3 regions of the Frankia sp. RB5 genome follow, and region 2 is predicted to be linked to each of the others. Evidence: predicted binding sites of a transcription regulator. Region 2 holds the regulator's gene; each other region holds the start of a gene.
The links. The regulator LexA, encoded in region 2, represses DNA repair genes until DNA is damaged. The targets are predictions, from matches to a motif close to CGAACNNNNGTTCG.
Positions count from the first base shown of each region.

Region 1 (6,398 bases), on a different contig from region 2:
ATCTCCCGCCGGACCGGGTCGAAGCAGCTGAGCAGCACGGCCTCCGGCGTATCATCGATGAGCACGTTCACGCCGGTGACCGACTCGAAGGCCCGGATGTTGCGCCCCTCCCGGCCGATGATCCGCCCCTTCATCTCGTCGCCCGGCAGGTGCAGCACGGTCACGACGGACTCGGTGGTCTGCTCGGAGGCGACCCGCTGGATGGCCGTGGTCACGATCCGGCGGGCCCGCTGCTCGCCCTCCTCCTCAGCGCGGGCCTCGATCTCGCGGACCAGCAGCGTGGCCTCGCGTCTCGCGTCGTGCTCGATGGCCGTGACCAGCTCGGCGCGCGCCTCGGCCGCGGTGAGGTCGGCTATCCGCTCCAGTGCCGCCTGGCGGGCGGCCTCCAGATCGCCCGCCGCCGCGGCCCGGCGCGCGATCTCGGCCTCCCGCTCCCGCAGTTCCCGCTCCCGTTCGGCCAGTCCGGTCGCCTGTTCGTCCAGCCCGGCGCCGCGCTGCTCGACCCGCTGCTCCCGGGCGCCAAGCTCGCTCTCACGGCGCGCCAGCTCAGCACGCCTGGACCGCTGATCATCCTCGACGGCTGCCCGGGACGCGGCGGCCTGCGCCCGAACGGCGGCCAGCTCCTCCCGCGCCGCGGACGCCACCCGGGCCGCCTCGGCCCTGGCCTGCGCCAGCACCCGATCGCGCAGCGCGGCGGCCTCCTCCTCGCCGCGACGGCGGACCGCGGCGGCCTCCCGCTCGGCCCGGGCGAGCCGCTCCCGCACCTCCCGCTCGGCGCGGGCCAGCACCTGCGTGGCCTCCGCCGCGACCCCTGGACGCTCCTTCGCCCGTACCTCCTCCCCCGGTGCCGCCGGATCCGGCTCGTGGACCGCCTCCGGCGCGGACGCCCGCGCTGGCTCGGTGACCGCCTCCGGCGCGGACGCCGTGGCCTCAGCCCCGCCGGCATCCGCGACGACGGTCGAAGCGTCCGAGGCCGCCGGGGCCGCCCCCGCAGTCCCGGCGGGCAGCACCCGCACCATGGGCTCGCCATCGTCGTCCAACGCGGGCTCGTCGCCGCCGGTCGCGACCGCCGCGGCGGCGATGACGGGGCCCGGGGCCCGCCGCGGAGCCGGCGCGCGCAGCGCGACCAGGGAACGCCGGTCCACCCCCGCCAGCCGGGCCACGATCAGGATAAGAGCGCCGAGCACGACGAGAACGAGTGACAGGAGAATGACCAGAACGCTGTCCATCGCTGCTCCTTCCGCGGTCACCAGGCCCGCGGAACGGGCTGGACTTGGAGCGGCGAAGGACCCACGACCAGGCGCGAAACAGTCGTGGAGAGCGGCGGTGAACGGGCCTATGGCGCTACGAGGCCCACGCCGGCACGATGGACAGGACGGCAATGGAGACCACCTGCCACACACACCGACCAGGGCATCCGCGCGCGGCGGCTGCCTCCGTGTGAAGTTGGACGAGCTATCTGCACCGCGTCACCGCGGGATCCTGTCACCTTTCAGGAAGAATAGGTCGGACGCATTCCCTGGTCAAGAAATTCGTCACATTGACGGCAGGCGCAATCCCCCTCACCCTACCCGCCGGCCACGCCCTACCCGTCGAGATCGTCCAGCTCGGGCGGCTCGTCCTCGCCGTCGTCGGTCGCACCGACCAGCTCGTACACGACCCGGACCGCGAGCTCGATCGAGTAGCCCCGACGGGCCAGCATCGCGACCAGGCGCCGTGCCCGCACCTCGACCGGCAGCCGCCCCATGGACGCCAGCCGGCGACGGACGAGGTCACGGGCGGTCTCCTCCTCGTCCGACTCCTCGACGACCGCGGTGGCCTCCTCGACGACCTTGGGCTGCACACCACGGCGGCGCAGCTCCGCGGCGAGGGCCTGCCGCCCCAGCCCGCGCTGGGCGCGCGCGGACGACACGAAGGCAGCGGCGAAGGCACTGTCGTCCACGAGCCCGACAGCGGTCAACCGATCGAGCACCACCTCCGCGACCTCGTCCGCGACGCCACGACGCCGCAGAGTCGTGGCCAGCTCGGCTCGGCTGCGCGCCCTCGCGGCGAGCTGATGCAGACAGATCTCGCGGGCGACCTCGATCGGGTCGGCTGCCGACCCGCCGGCGGCACCGGGAGCCTCGGCCGGGCGACGCTCGGCATCACGCCGACCGGACCGCATCGGCTACAGATCGACCGGGACCGGCGCCACGGCGTCGGACTCGAGAGTAGGCAGGACGCCCAGCTTCTCCTTGATCTTCTTCTCGATCTCGTTGGCCAGGTCGGGATTGTCCCGCAGGAACGACCGGGCATTCTCCTTGCCCTGACCGAGCTGGTCGCCATCGTAGGTGTACCAGGCACCGGACTTGCGAATGATGCCGTGCTCGACCCCCATGTCGATGAGGGAGCCCTCACGGCTGATACCGCCGCCGTAGACGATGTCGAATTCGGCGGTCCGGAACGGCGGGGCCATCTTGTTCTTCACGACCTTGACCCGGGTGCGGTTACCGACAGCCTCCGTGCCGTCCTTGAGCGTTTCGATACGACGCACGTCCAGGCGCACGGAGGCGTAGAACTTCAGTGCCTTTCCACCGGTGGTGGTCTCCGGCGAGCCGAACATGACGCCGATCTTCTCGCGCAGCTGGTTGATGAAAATGGCGGTCGTGCCGGAATTCGCGAGCGCCGCCGTCATCTTCCGCAGCGCCTGCGACATCAGCCGGGCCTGCAGGCCGACGTGGCTGTCGCCCATCTCACCCTCGATCTCGGCGCGCGGGACGAGGGCCGCGACCGAGTCGATGACGATGATGTTCAGCGCACCGGAGCGCACGAGCATGTCCGCGATCTCCAGCGCCTGTTCGCCGGTGTCCGGCTGGGAGACGAGCAGACTGTCGGTGTCGACCCCGAGCTTGCCCGCGTACTCCGGGTCGAGCGCGTGCTCGGCGTCGATGAACGCGGCGATACCCCCGGCCGCCTGCGCGTTCGCGACGGCGTGCAACGCCACGGTCGTCTTTCCGGATGACTCCGGCCCGTAGATCTCGATGATGCGCCCACGTGGGTACCCGCCGATGCCGAGCGCCACGTCGAGCGCGATCGAGCCGGTGGGGATGGCCTCGATCGGCGGCCGGGAGTCGTCCCCCAACCGCATGACCGAGCCCTTGCCGAACGCCTTGTCGATCTGAGCGAGGGCGTTCTCCAACGCCTTCTCGCGGTCGAGCCCTGCCGCCATTGGAGTTACTCCATGCTGAGGTCGTCGATTCTTGGCCACGGTGGTGACGTTAGGCCGTGGGTCCGACAGTTTCGAGGGCCGGGGCTGATCTGTGGACACGTAGCCGCATGGGGACAACTCTAGCCGAACAGGCGTTCGACGGTCGACAGGACACGCCGAGTGGGGCGCTCAGCGCTTCCGCGCGGGCACGTCGAACTCCTCACACACCGCCCGCCACACGGCCTTGGCATCGTCGCCCCGGGCCAGCGCCGCCTCCACCGTGGCTCCCCCGAGCCCGGCCAGCACGTGATCCCGCGCGAACGACTCCACGTAGCTGGCGCCGAACTGGCTGTTCATCCTTGCCCAGAACTCGGTCAACCGCACCCCGCCAGTGTGCACCGCGCCGCCGAGGACGAGTCCAACGCGCCCCACCGACGCGAGGCCCCACGACGCGAGCCCCCGCGACGCGAGGGAGGTGACATGGCGCAGCGATGGCCGAAGGACGGGGACGAGCAGGCCGAGGCACGGGGCGCGGGCGTGGGACGAAGCGGGCGAGCGGAGGAAACTGTCGCAGCGGCGACGCAGACTGGTCTGCGTGCCCACCGACAGCCCCGCCGACCAGCCGGACCAGCAGGCCGCCGATCCGCTCGCGCCGTTCTCCGCGCCGACGCGGGCGTGGTTCCGCGCGGCCTTCGCCGCGCCGACGCCGGCCCAGCGCGGGGCCTGGCAGGCCATCCGCGGCGGAGGCAACGCGCTGGTCGTCGCGCCCACCGGATCGGGCAAGACACTGGCGGCCTTCCTCTGGTCGCTGGACGCGCTGGCCCGCTCGCAGCCGCCGACCGAGCCCACCCGCCGCTGCCGGGTGCTCTACATCAGCCCCCTCAAGGCGCTCGCGGTGGACGTCGAGCGCAACCTGCGGGCGCCGCTGGCGGGAATGCGGGGGGCGGCCCAGCGCCTCGGGCTTCCCCAGCCCGAGGTCACCGTCGGCATCCGGTCGGGAGACACCCCGGCCGCCCAGCGCCGCGAGATCGGCCGCACACCGCCCGACGTCCTGATCACCACGCCGGAGTCGCTGTTCCTGCTGCTCACCAGTGCCGCGCGGGAGGCGCTGCGCGGGGTGCGCACGGTGATCGTCGACGAGGTGCACGCCGTCGCCGGCACCAAGCGCGGCGCCCACCTGGCGGTGAGCCTGGAGCGTCTCGACGCGCTGCTCGACGCGCCCGCGCAACGGGTCGGGCTGTCGGCGACGGTGCGTCCGGTCGAGGAGGTCGCCCGTTTCCTCGGGGGTGCGCGCCCGGTCACCGTGGTGCGCCCGCCCGCGGCCAAGACCCTGGAGCTGGAGGTCGTCGTCCCGGTCGAGGACATGGCGAACCTGGCCGGCCCCGGCGCCGAGGACGTCCCCGACGGCTCCGCCGCGGCGGTCACCCCCAGGGCGTCGATCTGGCCGGCGGTCGAGGAGCGGGTGCTCGGCCTGGTGCTGGCGCACTCGTCCACGATCGTGTTCGCGAACTCCCGCCGGCTCGCCGAGCGGCTGTGCGCCCGGCTGAACGAGCTGCACGCCGACCGGCTGGCGGCGCTGCTCGAGGCAGACGGCGGGGACTCGGCGCCGCAGAGGGGCACGGCGCGCACGGCACCGGCCGCCGCCATGGGCCAGGCCGGCCAGGGGCGCGTCGACCCGGCGTGGCCGGAGGTGGCCCGCGCGCATCACGGCAGCGTCAGCCGGGAACAGCGCCAGCTCATCGAGGAGGATCTGAAGGCCGGCCGGCTGCCCGCCGTGGTGGCGACCTCCAGCCTGGAGCTGGGCATCGACATGGGCGCGGTGGATCTGGTCGTACAGATCGGGTCGCCGCCGAGCGTCGCCGCCGGCATGCAGCGGGTGGGGCGCGCCGGGCACCAGGTGGACGCGCCGAGCCTGGGCGTGGTGCTGCCGAGCCACCGCGCCGACCTGCTGGAATGCGCGGTCGTCGCCGAGCGGATGCGGGCCGGCACGATCGAGGGCCTGCGCTATCCGCGCAACCCGCTGGACGTGCTCGCCCAGCAGGTGGTGGCGATGACGGCGATGGAGGACTGGGACGCCCTGGACCTCGGCGCGCTGGTCCGCCGCGCCGCCCCGTTCGCCTCGCTGCCGGCGGCCGTGTTCGAGGGCGTGCTCGACATGCTGGCCGGCCGCTACCCGTCCGACGCCTTCGCCGAGCTGCGTCCCCGCATCACCTGGGACCGAGCGACCGGGGCGCTGCGCGGTCGTCCCGGCGCGCAGCGGCTCGCGGTGACCAGCGGCGGCACGATCCCCGACCGCGGCATGTTCGGCGTGTTCCTCGTCGGGGAGAAGGCCAGCCGGGTCGGCGAGCTCGACGAGGAGATGGTGTACGAGTCGCGGGTCGGCGACGTCGTGCTGCTCGGCTCGTCGAGCTGGCGGATCGAGGAGATCACGGCCGACCGGGTGCTGGTCACCCCAGCGCCGGGGCGGCCGGGACGGCTGCCGTTCTGGCACGGTGACGCCCCCGGGAGGCCCGCGGAGCTTGGCCGGGCGCTCGGCGCGTTCCTGCGCGAGCTCGGCCGGCTCGACGCGGCGGCGGCGGGCGAGCGGGTGCGGGCCGCCGGGCTCGACGCCTGGGCCACCGCGAACCTGTTGCGCTACCTCGACGAGCAGCGCGGCGCCGTCGGGCACCTCAGCGACGACCGGACCCTCGTGGTCGAACGCTTCCGCGACGAGCTCGGCGACTGGCGTCTCGCGGTGCACTCGCCGTTCGGCGCGCCGGTCAACGCCCCGTGGGCGCTCGCGCTCGGCGCCCGCCTGCGCGCCCGCTACGGCACAGAGGTGCAGGTCATGCACACCGACGACGGCATCGTCGCGCGCATCCCGGACGCGGCCGAGGTGCCCGGCGCCGATCTCGCGGTGTTCGAGCCGGACGAGGTCGACGCGATCGTGCGGGCCGAGATCGGCGGCAGTGCCCTGTTCGCCAGCAGGTTCCGTGAGTGTGCCGGGCGGGCGCTGCTGCTGCCGCGGCGCACGCCGGGCCGGCGCACCCCGCTGTGGCAGCAGCGCCAGCGCAGCGCCCAGCTGCTGTCCGTGGCGGCGGCCTTCGACGACTTCCCGATCGTGCTGGAGACGATGCGGGAGTGCCTGCAGGACGTGTTCGACACCCCGTCGCTCGCCGGCCTGATGCGCGAGATCGCGGCCCGCTCGCTGCGGGTCGTCGAGGTCGAGACG
Region 1 is NZ_JCBATA010000055.1:897-7,294, forward strand. It holds gene rny (ribonuclease Y) at 1-1,229, opposite strand, end outside; gene recX (recombination regulator RecX) at 1,586-2,164, opposite strand; gene recA (recombinase RecA) at 2,168-3,208, opposite strand; gene AC6EXY_RS24465 (DUF3046 domain-containing protein) at 3,377-3,571, opposite strand; gene AC6EXY_RS24470 (ATP-dependent helicase) at 3,783-6,398, shown strand, end outside.
Region 1: the regulator LexA is predicted to act here: its motif matches at 3,333-3,346, upstream of recA (recombinase RecA).

Region 2 (6,398 bases):
CGCGGTCGCCGTCGCCTGGGCTCGCCGGCAGGGACTGCGTCCCGACGCTCCTCTCGCCGCGCCCCGGTCCGGCTCCGCTGCCGTATCCGGTCTCGGGCCGGTGGTCGCCGCCGCGGCCGCCGGGTCCGCGGTCGAGGTCGCGGTCGACGTCCCCGGCGGGGGCCTGGTGGTCATCTGGCGGTCGGACACGGTGCTGCTGCGCGGTCCGGCCGAGCTGGTGTTCGACGGCGTGGTGCGCCCGGCGGCGCTCGCGGCGCGCGGTCCGCGGGTGCCGACGGACGCCGCCGGAGTGGCCGACGCCGCCGAGGTCCTCGACGCCGGCGTCGACGTCCGTTTTTGACAAGACCACCCACCACGAGCGGTCCTAGGCTGCGGCCATGCCAGCACCGACCTTCAACCTGATCGGCCTGATCGTCACCGACATGGCCCGCAGCCTGGCCTTCTACCGCGTGCTCGGCCTGGATCCGCCGCCCGGCGCCGACACCGAGCCGCACGTCGAGGTCGCCCTTCCCGGCGGGCTGCGCCTCGCCTTCGACACCGAGGGCACCATCCGCTCCTTCGACCCGGACTGGACGCCGTCCGCCGGCGCCGGCCGGCTGACTCTCGCCTTCGCCTGCGACGATCCGGCCGAGGTCGACGCCCGGTACGCCGAGCTGCTCACCGCCGGCCACCGCGGCCACCTGCCGCCCTGGGACGCCTTCTGGGGCCAGCGCTACGCGACGGTCCTGGACCCCGACGGCAACCACGTCGACCTGTTCGCCGCGCTGGCGGCGGCCGCCGACGTCCCGACACCGCCCGCCGCGGTGTCCTGACCTCCGCCGGACGGGCGCAGCAGATCGGTGAGCGTCACCCCGGTCAGCGCGCGCGTGTCACGGGCGAGATGCGCCTGGTCGGTGTAGCCGGCCTCGAGCGCGACCGTGGCCAGATCGCCGCCGTCGCGCGCCGCCCGCAGGGCGTCCTGCAACCGCAGGATGCGCGCCAGCGTCTTCGGGCCGTAGCCGAACGCCCGGCGCGAGCGGCGCAGCAGCTGGCGCTCGCTGAGCCCGGTCGCGGCGGCGACGCCGGCCATCGACGATCGGCCGCCGATCGCCGCGACGATCGCCGGCACCAGCGGATCCGCGAGCTCCCGGTGACGGGGACGGGCGGCCAGCGCGTCCTCCAACGCCTGGGCGGCCCGCTCGCCGCTCGCCGCGAGCCGGTGCGTGAGGCGGCGCGCGGGGCCGCCGCCCCACAGGTCGGCGAGCTGCGGGCGGGCGTCGCGCAGCTCGCCGGCGTCGACGCCCAGATGGGCCGGCGCGTGCCCGGGGTCGAAGCGCACGCCGACATGGCGCACACCCGGCACCCAGTGGGCCAGCTTCGCGACCGTGTCCGGCCCGGCGACGATCAGCCGCCCGTCGGAGCTCCAGATGACGTCGACGCAGCCGTCCGGCAGGATCCGTCGCACCATCGGGCCCGCTTCCAGCCCACTCGCGCCCGCGAACCAGATCGTCGCCGGCAGGCGGGCGGCCCGGCGCTCGCGATACACCGCGCCCACGCTACGCCCGTCGGCTGATCTCCCGGATCGCCTGCCGTGCCCGGTCACGTGGCGCGGCCGTGAGCGCGTCATGATCCCCGCGGGGATGGCGCCGGGTGCGGCGGAGTCACCACGACGGGCGGGATCGCCGGAACGAGGCGGCTAAACCGTTCGCGATCCTCGTTGGGGCGTGGGACCCTGGCAGGCGACGGGACGATTCCGCCGGGGAACACCGAAGCGGTGCGGCCGGGCTGGCCCGGGCCGGCCCCTTCGATGGCGGGATCGCCCCCGGGTCACCGAGAAGGCGTGTGACCTGGCTAAATGAACCGGCGCGGAATGCCGCGGCAGCGGGCCGCGTTGAGAACGGATGGTATGACACTTCCTGCCGACGCCCTGGACGCGTCCACCCTCGACAGATCCCTCATTGAACTCACCGATGACGATTCGGGCAATCTTTCGGGCTTTTTCGCCGAATCCGGCGACGAGCTCGATCTGGCGGACCGAGCGGCCCTGCGTCGAGTACCGGGCCTTGCCACCGAGCTGGACGACGTCACCGAGGTCGAGTACCGCCAGCTGCGGTTGGAGCGGGTGGTACTGATCGGCGTGTGGACCTCGGGCTCGCTGCGGGCGGCCGAGGCATCGATGGCGGAGCTCGCCGCGCTGTCCACCACCGCCGGCTCGGTCGTCCTCGACGCGCTCGTGCAGCGCCGCGACCGGCCGGACGCGGCGACCTACGTCGGTTCCGGCAAGGCCCGTCAACTCGCCGAGGTCGTCGCCGCGACCGGCGCCGACACGGTGATCTGCGACGGCGAGCTCACCCCCGGCCAGCTGCGCCAGCTGGAGGAGATCGTCAAAGTCAAGGTCATCGACCGGACGGCTCTCATCCTGGACATCTTCGCCCAGCACGCGACCTCCCGAGAGGGTAAGGCGCAGGTCGAGCTGGCCCAGCTCCAGTACATGCTGCCCCGGCTGCGTGGTTGGGGTGAGTCGATGTCGCGCGCCGCGGCCAGTGGTGGCGGGCGCGCTCCCATCGGTACCCGCGGCCCCGGTGAGACGAAGATCGAGACCGATCGGCGCAGGCTGCGCGCCCGGATGGCCCGGCTGCGCCGTGAACTCGCCGGGATGTCCACCGTGCGGGAGACCAAGCGCGCGGCGCGGCGGCGCGGCGAGGTGCCCGCGGTGGCGATCGCCGGCTACACCAACGCCGGCAAGTCCTCGCTGCTCAACCGGCTCACCGGCGCCGGCGTCCTGGTGGAGGACGCGCTGTTCGCCACCCTCGACCCGACGGTGCGCCGGGCGACCCTGCCGGACGGCCGCGCGTTCACCCTGACCGACACGGTGGGTTTCGTACGCCATCTTCCCCACCAGATCGTCGAGGCGTTCCGCTCGACGCTCGAGGAGGTCGCCGACGCGGATCTCCTGCTGCACGTCGTCGACGGCTCCGCGCCCGACCCGGCCGCGCAGATCTCCGCCGTCCGCGAGGTCCTCAACGACATCGACGCGGGCGGCGTGTCCGAACTGATCGTCGTCAACAAGGTCGACGCGGTCGCTCCCACCGTCGTCGCGGAGCTTCGCCAGCTGGCGCCCGAGGCGGTGTTCGTCTCGGCCCGGACGGGGGAGGGGCTCGGCGCGCTCGTTGACGCGCTGTGCCTGCGGGTTCCGCACCCGGACGTCGAGTTGACGGTGCTCGTCCCCTATACCCGGGGTGAGCTCGTCTCGCGGGTCCACGCCCACGGCGAGGTACTCGGGCAGGAGCACACGGCAGACGGAACCCGCCTCACCGCGCGGGTGTCGCCGGCACTCGCCGCCGATCTCGACGCCTTCCGGGCCTGACCCACGCCGCGCCGGGTCCGGACGCCTGACCGGCTCCGCTCTGACCCGGCCGAAGCACGCCCGGATCGGCCTGAGTTCGTCGGACCGCGGATCGCCCAGCGGATCGGGCAGACCACGGATCGGCCGGCCGCCACGCGCGGCCGGCCGTCGCGTGGTCAGACCCTGCGCAGCACGGCGACGATCCGGCCGAGGATCGTCGCCTCCTCGCCCGGGATGTCGTTGAAGGCAGGGTTCTCCGGGTGCAGCCAGATCTTCCCGTCGCGGACGCGTAGGCGCTTCACCGTCGCCTCACCCTCGATCATCGCGGCGACGATCTCGCCGTTGTCCGCGACCGGCTGCTGGCGGACCACCACCCAGTCGCCGTCACAGATCGCGGCGCCCATCATCGACTCGCCGACCACGCGCAGCAGGAACAGCGTGCCCTCGCCGACGATCTCCTTGGGCAGCGGGAAGACATCCTCGATCGCCTGCTCGGCGAGGATCGGGCCGCCGGCCGCGATCCGCCCGAGCACCGGCACGTAGGCCGCTGACGCCTCGCCGCCGGGCGCCGCGGCGGCCTCACCGCCGAACGCGGGAACCACCGCGGCCGGCGCCGCCTGGGCGCGGCGGCGCGGGCGGTCCGGGCTGAGCACCTCCATCGCCCGCGGACGGTTCGGATCCCGCCGCAGGTAGCCCTTCTCCTCCAGCACCTTGAGCTGGTGCGCCACGCTGCTCGTGCTGGTCAGGCCGACCGCCTCACCGATCTCGCGGACGCTTGGCGGGTATCCGCGCCGCTCCACGGCGGCCCGGATGACCTCGAGCACCTTGCGCTGCCGGGGGGTCAGTCCGGCCGCGTCCGCGGGGTTTTCGGGAAAGGCCCGCACGTTGCCGCGGGCCCCGCCCCGGCGTGTACCCCTGCCTTGGGTGGTCATCGCTACCGCTCTCCTCGTCGCGTACGTCGTTCGTCGCGTACGTCGTTCGTCACGTACCTACTCGTCGCGTACGTGGTCACCAGCTGGTCACCCCACGTCCGACGGGTGAGCGCCGCGTCGCGGTCGGGATCGCCCGCGATCCCGACACCCCCACGGCGTGCGTCCGTCCGCGACCCGGAGAATCCACCCGGTGCACACCTGATCGTCTTGACGGTAACCGGACGGTCGCGGAATCTCAAACGCTTGTTCGAGCGTGTCCTCTTGCCAGATCCGCGCCGGGTGCGACAATCGACCAGGAGTTCGATCGAACTGGGGTTCGCCCGCCTGGTGGTCCCGGCCCGCTCGCCACGGGAGGATGTCGTGAGTCCCAGCTGCTCGGCGCAGGTCATCGACCTGGCCGTGGTCCGGGAACGGGTCGCCGGGCGGTCCGCGGGAGCGCCGGCTGGCCGTCCCGGTCCTCGATCGGTGCCCGCCAACGCCGGTCTGTTCCCGTCCCATTCCCGGTCCCGCGAGGCGAGGGCGGCGCCTGGTCGGGTGTCGTCGCCGAGCTGCCAGGGGCCGCGGGGCGGTGCGGCGTCGCGCGGGCCCGTGGCGCGCCGGGACGGTGCGAGGTCGGACGGCACCGCGGCGCCGCACGGGCGGGATCCGATGCCGGCGCCTGGTCGCGGGCCGGCCAGCGGGGTTCCGTCGCGGTCGCGAGTGCGACGGGAGCCGGCGCCTCTTCGGCTGACCAGGCGTGGTCGGGTGGTGGTCACCATGGCCGCGGCGATGCTCATCGCGGCCATGCTGGCGGTGGTGGTGCCACGGGCCTCGCTGGCGTGGTCGGACGAGCCGCCACGCGGCCACCTGGTCGTGGCGGGGGAGTCGCTGTGGGAGATCGCCGCCGTGCTCGAGCCGGACGCCGACACGCGCGTGGTGGTCGATCGGCTGATGCGGATCAACGATCTGTCCTCCGCCCAGCTCACCCCCGGCCAGTTCCTCTTACTGGATGGGTGAGGCCCGGCGGGGGTATGTCGGGAGCCGCCTGATCGGACACCGGCGGTCGCGACGGCGGGTGGTCGATGGTCGCCGCGGTGACGCCTCCGCATCGGGCCGGGTGCGGGCGGTTGAGGCGGCTTCGCCCAGGGTCGTCGGGCCCCCGCGGGCTGATGTCCTCGTGTGGCATGCGGGGGGTCGGTTTTCCCATCCATGGGGTCGTGCGCTAAGTTGGACACAACATCTGGTGCTTACGTAGGTGTAAGTCATCCACAGGTGGATCCACAGGTCTTCCACAGAACGAGGGCCGCTCGTCCACAGGTCCCACCGGATCGGTGCGGCGGTGGGGCCCGCGGTCCGTCCCGGTGCGCCGACGTCGGGACGGTGCGGAAGGGCTGTCGGCCGGCTCGGTGAAGGAGGCGTCTCGCGTGCGGTGCCCGTTCTGCCGGCATCCGGACAGCCGTGTCGTCGACAGCCGAGAGGCCGAGGAAGGCTCAGCGATCCGGCGCCGGCGCTCCTGCCTCTCATGCGGCCGCCGGTTCACCACGATGGAGGAGGCGTCGCTGCGGGTACTCAAGCGCAGCGGTGTGACCGAGCCCTTCAGCCGCGCGAAGGTCATCGCCGGCGTGCGCAAGGCATGCCAGGGCCGCCCGGTGCGCGACGATCATCTCGCCCTGCTCGCGCAGCAGGTCGAGGACGCGGTGCGGTCCGCCGGCTCGGCGGAGATTCCCGCGGAGGCGATCGGCCGGGCGATCCTCGGCCCGCTTCGCGAGCTCGACGAGGTGGCCTATCTCCGGTTCGCCTCGGTGTACCTCGCCTTCGAGTCGCTCGCCGACTTCGAGAGCGCCATCACGGCGCTGCGGTCCGAGACCTCCGGCGCCCGCCGCGGCGCGGAAGCGGCCAGGAACGCCGGCCGCCGCGGTGACGACGACGGCCCGAGCTCGGCGACGGGTGCGTTGGAACGCGCCGGACCTGCCGCGGTGCCGCCGGACGGGGAGCTCGACGGCGAGCCCGCCCCCGCCCGCGGCGGCCGCGCGGCGGACGGTGCCGACTCCGCCGCCCGCCGACGCGCCGGCACCAGCCAGCTGAACGTCGTGGAAGGCGGCCTCGGCCGGGACGGGCTCGTCGCGGGAGAGCACGGTGCGGCCAGGGCGCTCGGCGCGCCT
Region 2 is NZ_JCBATA010000066.1:9,074-15,471, forward strand. It holds gene dapF (diaminopimelate epimerase) at 1-340, shown strand, start outside; gene AC6EXY_RS26830 (VOC family protein) at 378-812, shown strand; gene AC6EXY_RS26835 (AraC family transcriptional regulator) at 713-1,534, opposite strand; gene hflX (GTPase HflX) at 1,886-3,346, shown strand; gene lexA (transcriptional repressor LexA) at 3,502-4,257, opposite strand; gene AC6EXY_RS26850 (LysM peptidoglycan-binding domain-containing protein) at 5,002-5,253, shown strand; gene nrdR (transcriptional regulator NrdR) at 5,661-6,398, shown strand, end outside.

Region 3 (6,398 bases), on a different contig from region 2:
TCCCCGGCATCGTCACCGACGCGGCGACGGGTACCAGCGTCGGCGCGGGCCTGCTGCTCGTCGGCCTCGCCCACGGCCTTCGCCGGCGCAAGCGGCGGGCCTGGCGGGCCGCGGTGGCATTGTGCGGCGCCGCGGTGCTGCTCGACCTCGCTCGCGGCTTCGCCGTCCCGCAGGCGCTGTTCGACCTCGTCCCGTTCGCGGTTCTGGTCGCCACCCGGCGCCGCTTCCACGCCGCCGGCGACCCGCGGACCCGCTGGCGGGCCCTCGGCGCCCTCGGCGCCCTCGCCGTCGCAGACCTGACCATCGGACTGTCCCTGATCCGCTTCCGGCACGGCACCGGCAGCACGTCCGAACGCCTCCTGCACGTGCTGGCGGGGCTCGTCGGCGTCACCGGGCCGGTCCACTTCCCGCCCGGCCACGGCGACGGCGACCTGGTCGGCTCCGTCCTGCTCGCCCTCGGCGCCGTCACCGTCGGGATGACCGGCTATCTGGCGCTGCGCCCGGCGAGCCCCGTCTGCGCCCGCACCGACACCGACGACGACCGGCTGCGGGCCCTGCTGACCCGCCACGGGGGACGCGACTCGCTGAGCTATGCGGCGCTGCGCCAGGACAACAGCGTGCTGTGGTCTCCGTCCGGCAAGGCCGCGATCACCTACCGGGTGGTCGGCGGCGTCGCTCTGGCCTGCGGCGACCCGGTCGGCGATCCGGAGGCGTGGCCACAGGTGATCGGCCCGTTCCTCGACCTCGCCGCCGCCCACGCCTGGGTGCCGGCGGCGGTCGGCTGCGGGCCGGACGGCGGGCGGGCCTGGCAGCGCGCCGGCCTGCGGGTGCTGGAACTCGGCGACGAGGCCGTCGTCCGCGTCGACACGTTCAGTCTCGACGGCCGGTCGATGCGCGGCGTCCGGCAGGCCGTCGGACGGGTCGAACGCGCCGGCTACACCGCCCGCGTCGACCGGATCGCCGACCTGACCGCCGACGAGCGGGCGATGCTCGCGGAGCGGGCCGCCGCCTGGCATTCCCGCGGCGGCGCGGGCGGCTGCGCCACGACCCTCGGCCGCGTCGGCGCCGCCGAGGACCCCGACTGCGTCGTCGTCCGTGCCTTCCAGGACGGCCGGCTGCGCGGCCTGCTCACCTTCCTGCCCTGGGGCCGTGACGGGCTGACCCTCGATGTCATGCGCCGCGAGCGCACCGCCGCCGGCGGCCTGGTCGACTTCATGCTCGTCGCCCTGTTGCGCGACGCCCGCCGCCTGCGCGTCACCCGGGTGGCCCTCACCTTCGCCGCGTTCCGCGCGATCCTCGCCCGCGGCGAAAGGATCGGCGCGAGCCCCGTCCTGCGCCTGTGGCGACGGATGCTGCTGGCCGCCTCCCGCTGGTTCCAGATCGAGTCGCTCTACCGCTTCAACGCCAAGTTCGACCCGACCTGGCAGCCTCGCTACGTCTGCTGGCCCGCGACCCGTGACCTGCCTCGCGTCCTGCTCGCCGCCGTCCGCGCTGAAGTCCTCCTTCCCCGCCCCTCACTGCTCCCGCGGCTGAAGCCCCGAGGGCCACTTCCGCCGACGACACCGGCGTCGGACCTTCTACCGTCGGCCTCGCCCAATACCACCTCCACCGACGCCGCCTCCACCGACGCCGCCTCCGCCAGGACCACCGCGGCCAGGGTCAGGACCTGCCAGGGCCGGCGACCGGGCGGTGACGGGCCGCAGGACGCCCGCGATGCCGCCCTCGCCGGACCGGTCGCCTCGGACCGGTGACGGGTTCCGGCGGACGCCGCGGGGCGACCTGGTCCAAGGCGGTGACGGCGCCAGCCGGACACGTGGTGACGGCGCCAGCCGGACACGTTCTGTCCTTCCGGGACCAGGCAGGGGCGTGGCCTTGGAAGGTGATGCGCGGAGTCGGCGCGGCACCCTGGCCACCATGACGTGGTCCAGGACGATAGCCAGCCACTGCGGACCAGGGCAGACGTTGACAGGACGGGGTGGGATTGATTGCCTCGCCCGGTGAACACGCGGCGTACCGTCCGGCTGGCGTTGGTCAGTACGGCACCCACTCCGGCGACGCGGGCCGCGCGGTTCGCCGACGACGAGGGCCTCGACGCCGACGGGCTGCGCCGGGCCGCGGCCGCCGCCCGCACGCTCGCGGCGAACGGAGCGGGAGCGCTACCGGGTCGGGCGCGGGTGCTGGTCGACGGCTCGGCCCGGGCCCGCCAGACCGCGCGAGCCCTCGGCCTCGCCGCCCGCGCCGGTGAGGCCGGGGTACGGATCGACGCGGCTCTGCGCGACCTCGACGTGGGCGACTGGCGAGGTCGGGAACTCGCCGACCTCGCCGTCGCCGGGCTGAGCCGCTGGCATGAGGATCCATCCGCCGCGCCGCCCGGTGGTGAGTCCCGCACCGACCTGCTCGACCGGGTCGCCGGCTGGCTTGCCGGCCTGGCCGCCGAGCCGGATCATGTCATCGCCGTCACCCACCCGGCGGTCATCCGCGCCGTGCTGCTCACCGTCCTGCGCTGCCCACCCGACGTCTTCTGGCGCATCGACGTCGCCCCCCTGACCGCCACCCTCCTCCACCGCCGAGCCGACACCATCGCCAGCACCACCGCGACTGCTCTCACCACCGGCCCGCCCCCTCTCCACTCTGGCCAGGCCTCCCCGTCGGGCGTCACGACACCCACGGTCGTCCCGGCCGCGGCGGGCGCCGTCTGGACTCTCACCCACGCCTGCCGGCCGCTCTAGGCGACCCGCCCGAGCGGCGCGCGGCGGCCACGCGACCTGTCCACAGATTCAAACATACGTTCGACAGTCCGGGCTGCCCCGGCTACGGTCGTTCCATGGTGATCAACGCCCCCCGCGGCGAGCCCCCCGGCTCATCCGGCCCGCCCATCGCACTCAGCACCGGTCCCTCCGCCAGCCTCGGCCCCAGTCGCTCCACAGGCCTGAACGCAGGCCCCACACCCGGGTCCGCGCCCCCGTCGCGCCCCATCGCCGACCCCACCTCGGATGGGGACTCCAATGCCCGCGCGCATCCCGGTGCCAGCGCGGACGGTGCTCGTGTGCCGCCGGAGGAGGAGCCAGCCGAGATGCCGCAGCGGTTCGAGGCGCTCGTCGGCCTGTTCGACTCCCTGCTGCGCGACGAACCCTGGCAGCTCAGCGACGGTCAGCTCACCGTCCTGCTCGACAGGGCCGGCCGGCTCGGCGGACGGACGGCGGCGTTGCGCGGCCGGCTCATCGCCGAGGCGCAGGAGCGTGGCCTGCCACCCCGTGTGGGCGCGGTCGACATCACGAGCCTCATTCGTGACCAGCTCGCCCTGTCTGCCCGGGAGGCCCGCCGGCAGGTCGGTCTCGCCCTCGCCATCCACAACGGCCCCTGCGAGGCCACCGGCCGGGCGCTCGCCAGTGGCGACATCACGGTCGAGCACGCCCACGTCATTCGCGACGCCCTCCTCGCGCTGCCGCAGGACATCACCGACGAGGAACGCAGGACCGCCGAGCAGACCCTGCTCGACCACGCCCACGTCCTCGACCCGTATCGGCTGGTGAAGCTCGCCGCCCGCATCCGCGAGCACCTCACCCGCGTCGACACCTCCCCCGGCGGCGACGATCCACACGCCGACAGCCACACCGGCCAGCCCGGCGACGCCCCGAACGACGACAGCCGCTCCGACGGTGGCAGCGGCGCCGACGGCGGCAGCGGCGCCGACGGCGGCAGCCGGCGGGGGCCCGGCGACGAGGACGACCGTCCCTCCCCGGACCCCGCCCAGATCCGCCGCCTCACCTTCACCGACACCGTCCGCGGCACCACTCTGATCAGCGGCGAGCTCGACGCCGAGGGCGCCGCGCTGCTTCGCACGGCCCTGGACCGCCTCGCCGCGCCCCGGCCCGCCGCCGACGGCCGTCTCGACCCCCGCAGTCCCGCGCACCGCCGCGCCGACGCCCTCGTCGAGCTCGTCACTCGCGCGCTCAGCGGCTCGTCGCTACCCACCTCCGGCGGGCTGCGTCCCCACCTGAGCGTGATCATCCCCTGGGAAACCCTCGTGGGCGCCGGCCTCGAACCAGCCATCACCGACTGGGACCTGCCCCTGCCCCGTGGCGTGCTCACTCGCCTGGCCTGCGACGCCGAGGTCACCCGGATCGTCCTCGACCCGGGCGGCGTCCCCCTCGACGTGGGACGCGCAGCCCGCACGGTGTACCCGACGCTGCGCCGCGCCCTCGTCGTCCGCGATCGCGGATGCGCGTTCCCGGGATGCGACGCGCCACCTCAGTGGACGGACGCCCACCACGTCATCCACTGGTTGCACGGAGGAGGCACGAAGCTTCACAACCTCGTCCTCCTCTGCGGTCCCCATCACCGGCAGGTCCACCACGACAAGTGGACGATCCACTTCGAGGACGACCACCGGCCCACCTTCATCCCACCCGCCCACGTCGACCCTCGCCGCCGACCGCGCCGCAACCACCGCAACCAGCCCTTCCCGCCCGTTCCCGAGCCGCGTATACCAGCGGGATGAGGGTCGGCGGGCGACGGCCGCGCGATCACATGGAGGCACGCACCGGTGCGTGGCCGCGGGCAGGCGTGTGGCCGCGGGCGGTCCCTCGGGCGGGGACTGGCACATGAGCGAGGGCGAGCGAGCGGGCGAGAGCGACACGGGCAGCGGCGCGGGCGAGGGCAGCGGTGCCAGAGCTGACCGTGCCGCGGTGGCGGTGTGCCGTTCACCAGCCAGCGGCCGATGTGCTGGACCTTCCAGCGGACCGGGTCGTGCGGGGTATGGGTGCGGCCGTCACGCCAGAAGCGGTCGAGGTTCAGCGCGCCCGCGAACCGTGCGGGTGCCGCCGAGCTCGAACAGCTCCGACGCGGCGGGCACCGCGGTCCTTGCGCCGGCGACCTTGGCCTCGGTGGCCACCGAGGCCCTGGCGGTGCTGTCGTCCGTCGGGTTCAGGTCGGCCTCGTCGATGCGGACGCAGCCTCGCGCAGCAGGGCCTCCGCCGCCCGGACCTCGATCTCCAGATCGCCGGCCTGCTGGAGGAGCAGCGGCTCGTCGGCGGCCCTCGCCGCACCACTCTCGAACCATGGCCCGGCCTTCGTGACCTGTGCGACGGCGGCGTCCAGCGCACCACGGGCGATACCGGTGTCGAGGGCGGCGTGCAGCACCTGGGCGCGGGCGCCGTAGGTCTTCGGGCCGTCGAAGATCGAGGGAGAAGGAGACGATCTGATCGGCCAGTTCGCCTCGGTCGACGAAGGGTTGACCGGCCACCAGAACCTGGTTCTGCTGGCCCGTCTCCTCGGGTTTCCGCTGGTCCTGACTGCCGCACTCGGTCTCGCCCTCGGTTTCCGCCCGGAGGCCGGCGCATCCGGCATGATCCTGGCGATCCTGCTGATCCTCTCGTTCTCGCTCGCATGGATCTTCACGACCGTGGGCCTCTGGTCGCGTTGTCGATGGGCATCCCGGCCAGCCAGATCTCGATATCGGGATCGGTCAGTGGTCGCCGGGTATGCCGAACTCCTCGATCAGCACGGGATACTGCTCCCCACCATGTCCGGCGGCGATCGAGCGGTCGGCCATCGTTTTGATCAGCCTGGGCAGTTCGGCGTTGACTCCTACCGCCTCGCTCTGCTCGATCAGGTGCGTCATCGCCCGCGCGTCGGTCTCCAGGGCCGACACCTCGGCGGGGAAGGAGCCGGCGTCGATCTGCTCGGCATATCCGGGCAGCCATTCGGCGACGCCGGCGGCGATCTGCTGGGCGAACGGCGCATACGTCGCGGCGTCGACACCGGCCGTCCTGAGCAGGGCAGTGCCCTGGAGCCAGGCGTTCAGGACGCTCCACATCATGGCCAGGCCGGCCACGTCATACAGGGACGCCAGCCCGTGGTCCGCGCCGAGGTAGGTGACGGTGCCCAACGCGTCGAGTGTTGGCCTGTGTGCCTCGAAGTCCGGCCGCGGCCCGCTGTGCAGAATCACCGCCTCGGCGGTCCCGATCGCCGGCGGGATGGCCATGATGGCGCCGTCCAGGTAGTGAGCGCCGTGCTGCTCGGCCCATCGGGCGGCTTCCCGGGCCTGGGCCGAGTCGCCCGAGGTCAGGTTGATCAACATCGTGCCGTCCAGCTCGATGTCGCTCGCGGCGAGCAGTTCGTGCATGGCCCGGTAGTCGGTGACGCAGATGACCGTCAGGGAACCTGCCCTGAGCGCGTCACCGACCGTCGGCGCGAGCCGTGCGCCCTCGGCCACCAGCTTGTCGGCCTTGGAGGTCGTGCGGTTCCACACGGTTGTGGGATGCCCGGCTTTCAGGAACGCGCCGGCGAGTGCCTGGCCCATCCGTCCGAGTCCGATGACTGTCACGGGTGTGTCGGGGCTGTCGTTCATGGCAGCATCGTCAACGTTGAGACCGGTGTGAAGGTCACGCGGAGGT
Region 3 is NZ_JCBATA010000061.1:32,215-38,612, reverse strand. It holds gene AC6EXY_RS25990 (phosphatidylglycerol lysyltransferase domain-containing protein) at 1-1,751, shown strand, start outside; gene AC6EXY_RS25985 (histidine phosphatase family protein) at 1,998-2,729, shown strand; gene AC6EXY_RS25980 (HNH endonuclease signature motif containing protein) at 3,074-4,501, shown strand; gene AC6EXY_RS25975 (hypothetical protein) at 4,927-5,349, opposite strand; gene AC6EXY_RS25970 (NAD(P)-dependent oxidoreductase) at 5,468-6,352, opposite strand.
Region 3: the regulator LexA is predicted to act here: its motif matches at 2,779-2,792, upstream of AC6EXY_RS25980 (HNH endonuclease signature motif containing protein).